Regions from separate parts of the Bacillus sp. WC2503 genome, predicted to be linked through region 2. Evidence: riboswitches for the same ligand, from Rfam matches in the RefSeq annotation. Region 2 holds a riboswitch; the other holds the start of a gene.
The links. A riboswitch is a leader RNA that binds a small molecule or an ion and turns the genes downstream of it on or off. The one in region 2 is predicted to bind S-adenosylmethionine.

Region 1 (2,466 bases), 860 kb from region 2:
CACCGTCTGTAAAGCATGTTAACGCATGTTCCCCAATACTCCGGCATACCTCTTCATCTTCCTGCTGAATGCGAAGCGCTTCTTCTTCTAATGTTTTTTGCGCTTCTTTTATTGTAATAATCTCTCGAATAGATTCTCTCATACGATCAATTGCCCAAAACAAATTCACTGCCGTCGGTCGTGATGTCCCTAAATAGTTACAATCTCTATTAAATATCTTCTGAAATTCTTCAATATGTATCGTGTTATATTTTTTTGATGCAAGCGCCAAACCAAATGCTGCTACAATTCCAATTGCGGGTGCTCCGCGTACTTCTAGCATTACAATACTTTTCCATACCTCTTCAATAGTCGTCAACGTTTTATATTCTGTACTATACGGCAACTTTGTTTGATTTAATACCGCAATTGCATCACCTTTCCAACTTACAGACCTCGGAACAGTTACAAATGTACTCATGCTTTTATGCCTCCTGAAACTGTCTGTTGAAATAATGTTCGAAACAGTTGAATATCAGCACACTTAGATTCATATTTTATTAGTTCTTTTCCTAAGTACAGCGCTTGCTTCTTAGCTTGAATTCTTCTTTCTTTATTTGCTATTTCATCTAAATCCGCTACATGAGCTAAACCAATTGTTCTACGAATCAGTTCACATCCGGCAAATCCGACGGCATCAGTAAAGATATTTTGCAAAATAATTGGTAACCATTGTTTTTCTTTCGTATATGCTTCTACCCCTTCTCCAATCCATAACTTCGTAAAAGTTTCTACAAAATAACTCCATGTCTTTTCTATATGGAAAAATAGTACACTTCTCTTTTCTTCTTCTCTCGATAAAGCATTTAATAATAGATTTGCGATAAATTGACCGATATCAAAGCCAAATGGACCGTACGTTGCAAATTCTGGATCAATCACTTTCGTTTCAGAAGGTGATGAAAAAATACTACCAGTATGTAAATCACCATGAATAAGCGCTTCTTTTCTCGTTAAAAACTTATATTTATATTGTGCTACTTTTAGTTTTAAAATTTTGTCACTCCAAAGTTCATCAATCACTGACTGTAAATCTGACTCATAATCATTCGTATCGTAATGTCCAAACGGATCCGTAAAAACTAAATCTTCTGTAATTTTACTAAGGTCTGGATTTACAAATGTACCTTCTAGCATCCTTTTCTCTTCTGACTGTAAACCGAAATCTGAAGTATAAAATAAAACATGTGCTAGAAAACGACCGATATGCTGGGATAAAAGTGGATATCCTTCTCCATCTATTAATCCTTTTCTTGTAATTGTTAGTCTTGATAAGTCTTCTATTACTGTAACTGCTAACTCTTCATCATGACTGTACACTACCGGAACATAATCTGGTACATACTTCGCAAAAATTTTTAATGCCTTGCTTTCAATCGTCGCTCTTTTTATAGACAACGGCCAGCTCTCACCAACTACTTTCGCATATGGAAGTGCTTGTTTTATTATAATTGATCTCTCTCCATCAACTAATTTGAACACGTAATTTAAATTTCCATCTCCTATTTCATGACAAACTACATTCGCCTTCTTGTCAAAATATCCATGTTCTTTCGCATATTGTACAGCTGTTACTTCTGTTAATGAATAATATCCCATCGTCTTTTCCTCCTTTTTAAATTCAGAGGTTTTTCTAACGCAGAAAAACCTCTTTCCACTAAGAAAGAGGTTTGAAGTTTATCTTCTCCCCTCTTATCTGCCAGAAATTTTACTTTCTGCTGGAATTAGCACCGTGCCTTTTGGCGTCATAAACGCCCCATTTCACAATGGTATTACGGTCGGTTGCTGGGCTTCATCGGGCCAAATCCCTCCACCTGCTCTTGATAAGAGTTATATAATTTTTTAGAATTTTTAACTTTATGTTGAAGACTATACCAAGAATAAAAATCACTTGTCAATATTTTATTTGTATAGTTCTGGACGGCGATCTGCAAAAACTGGAATTCCTTTACGTACCTCTTTAATCTTTTCGAATGTAAGTTCTCCAAATAAAATGGATTCCTCTTTATTTGCCTCTACCACGACTTCACCCCAAGGATCCACAATTAGAGAATGACCTGCAAACTCATTATTCGGATCCTTTCCTGACCTATTGCATGCAACAACATAACATTGATTTTCAACTGCTCTTGCTTGCAATAGCAAACGCCAATGTGCTAAACGAACTAATGGCCATTCTGCTACAACGAAGAAAACTTTTGCCCCTTTAGCAGTATGAACGCGCATCCATTCTGGAAAACGAATATCATAGCAAATTGTGCCAGCGCACTCGATATCATCTAGTTTAAATTCACCTGTTTTATTACCCGCCATTAAATATTTGTGTTCATCCATAAGCTGAAATAAATGTACTTTACTATATTCATTGACTAGATCTCCTTCGTTGTTTACGACATACATTGTATTGGTAACCCCTTGCTCTGTTTG
Region 2 (2,466 bases):
CTGGTAATGATTCTGGAATTAACACTTTTAAAATGATTGTGCTTGTTTTTGCCCCCATTGCTTTTGAAGCTTCGATTACACCTTTATCAATTTCACGAAGTGCAATTTCAACCATTCTTGCGTAAAATGGTGCCGCTCCAATAATTAAAGCTGGCAATGCTGCACTAGCCCCGAGAATTGTTCCAAGGATAATCTTTGTGAATGGAATTAATAAAATGATTAAAATGATGAACGGTATAGAACGGAATATGTTTACAAAGGCTCCAATCCCTGTATTAACCGCTTTGTTTTCCCATAAATTATCTTTCGATGTCATAAAGAGTAACAATCCTAAAATGAGTCCTAAAACAAATGTGGCAAGCGCTGCGATTGCCGTCATATATAACGTTTCACCAGTCGCTTCTAACATTTGATTCCAATCAACATTTGCGAGTAACTTATCCATGTGCAATCACCTCCAGCTCTACTTGATCTTGATGTATTCCCTCTATCGCTTGCTGGATTGCTGTTTCCTCACCATTTAAATGAACAACTAAACTTCCGTAAGAACCGTTATTCGTTTGTGCGATATTTCCTTGCAAAATGCTAACTTCTATATCACTGCGTTGCATTAATCTTTGAAGTACTGGTCTTTCTACAGCCTCGCCGACAAACTGCAAGCGAATTACTTTGCCATCTGGATATTTTTCAATTAAACTTTCAATTGTTTCGTTTGTATCTTCAGAATCTGTTAACTGCTGTACAAAGCGTTTCGTAATGTCTTGCTGTGGATTACGGAATACGTCAAGTACTGGACCTGTTTCTACGATTTTCCCTTTCTCCATTACCGCAACACGATTACAAATCTTTCGAATTACGTGCATCTCATGTGTAATCAATACAATTGTTAAACCGAGACGCTTATTAATATCAAGTAGTAAATCTAAAATTTGATCTGTCGTTTCCGGATCCAGTGCTGACGTTGCTTCATCACATAAAAGCACTTGTGGGTTGTTAGCTAACGCTCTAGCAATCCCAACACGTTGCTTTTGTCCACCACTTAACTGGGATGGATACGCGTCTCCTCTTCCTTCTAATCCAACGAGATGAATTAACTCATCAACACGTTTTCTTCTCTTCTCCTTATCAACACCTGCAATCTCAAGTGGAAATGCGATATTTTCGCGTACAGTTCGTGACCAAAGTAAGTTGAAGTGCTGAAAAATCATTCCAATTTCTTGCCTTGCCTTACGAAGTTCACTTCCTGTAATTGCTGAAATGACACGATTTGCAATTGTAATTTGGCCAGAAGTTGGTTTCTCTAACTGATTAAACAGCCTTATTAAAGAACTTTTCCCAGCACCACTATATCCGATAACACCAAATATTTCGCCTTTTTCTATTTTTAAATTGGCGTTATCTACAGCAGTGACATCACCGCTTTTTGCCTTATATATTTTCTTTACATTTTCTAATAAGATCATGATGTTCACCCCTTTTTTAAGTAAAAAGCGCAAGCGGCTCGTTTAGAACAAGTGGACGCCCGAATCCCTGACGTAGAGGCGCTTTTTGCCTCATAGGAAGGGATGAAACGAACGACTGTTCTAGCCGCTGGAGCTGGATTTCATAAAACTTTGGATAGACTCCGCAATTTTTTTATTTTTCATGCGTGTAATCTATCGCCATAGCTCCTCTTATTATTTGAATGTCCTCCACATTCAAACAACAAAAAAACCTTTCCGCTTTAGAGAAGCAGAAAGGTTTATATGCGTATATAACAACATTATCCCTCTCTCTCATCTCTCAAAGCATTCGCTTTGCAGGAATTGGCACCATTTCAACATAAGTTGACGGTTGCCGGGCTTCACAGGGCACAGTCCCTCCACCTCTCTTGATAAGAGAAATCAGATTTAATTTTCGTCTGATTTGTAATTTATGAAATTGTCTATATTTTATGAATTGAATTGTATCAATATCCACACGTCATGTCAACAAGAATTTTCACAAAACAAGAAACTTCAGAATTTTAAGCACCTACTGACATCGGTTTACATATATGAAACATCGATTCAACTAATAGCATCGTTCGATATGTTCCCGAATATTGCACACGTCCATCGTTCATTAACGTTTGCAATCTTACATTTCCGTTCACTAATTGTTTTACATCCTCTTCATCTAAGCACACAATTTGTTCCGTTCCTCTTGCCTCTTGTGACAATTCTATATAATCTCTTGAAATTTGTAATGAACAACTTTCATCTCCAAAGCGGAAATTAACAGTTTTTTCTCCTTGTCTTAAAAGCGGTTCTAAATGATATTGACCGTTAGCGTAATTTACAAATGATTGAAGCAAAGAATATAATTTCACCCTAAATCACATCCTTCATATCACTTTCTATTACATACCATTTCCCTCTCACTAAAGAGCAATCCTGTTACTTTCGCTCGACAAATACTGTATCCATCCCGCATGTCGACATATTT

Region 1: it holds a riboswitch for S-adenosylmethionine, as region 2 does, so the genes downstream of both, mtnK (S-methyl-5-thioribose kinase) here and ACUN26_RS21550 (methionine ABC transporter ATP-binding protein) in region 2, are expected to answer to the same signal.

What each region holds. Positions count from the first base shown of each region.
Region 1 is NZ_JBQYMD010000001.1:3,297,548-3,300,013, forward strand. Features, by position in the region: gene mtnA (S-methyl-5-thioribose-1-phosphate isomerase) at 1-460, opposite strand, end outside; gene mtnK (S-methyl-5-thioribose kinase) at 457-1,638, opposite strand; SAM riboswitch class I at 1,729-1,869, opposite strand; gene ACUN26_RS16780 (carbon-nitrogen family hydrolase) at 1,942-2,466, opposite strand, start outside.
Region 2 is NZ_JBQYMD010000001.1:4,157,742-4,160,207, forward strand. Features, by position in the region: gene ACUN26_RS21545 (methionine ABC transporter permease) at 1-445, opposite strand, end outside; gene ACUN26_RS21550 (methionine ABC transporter ATP-binding protein) at 438-1,463, opposite strand; SAM riboswitch class I at 1,773-1,880, opposite strand; gene ACUN26_RS21555 (hypothetical protein) at 2,006-2,350, opposite strand.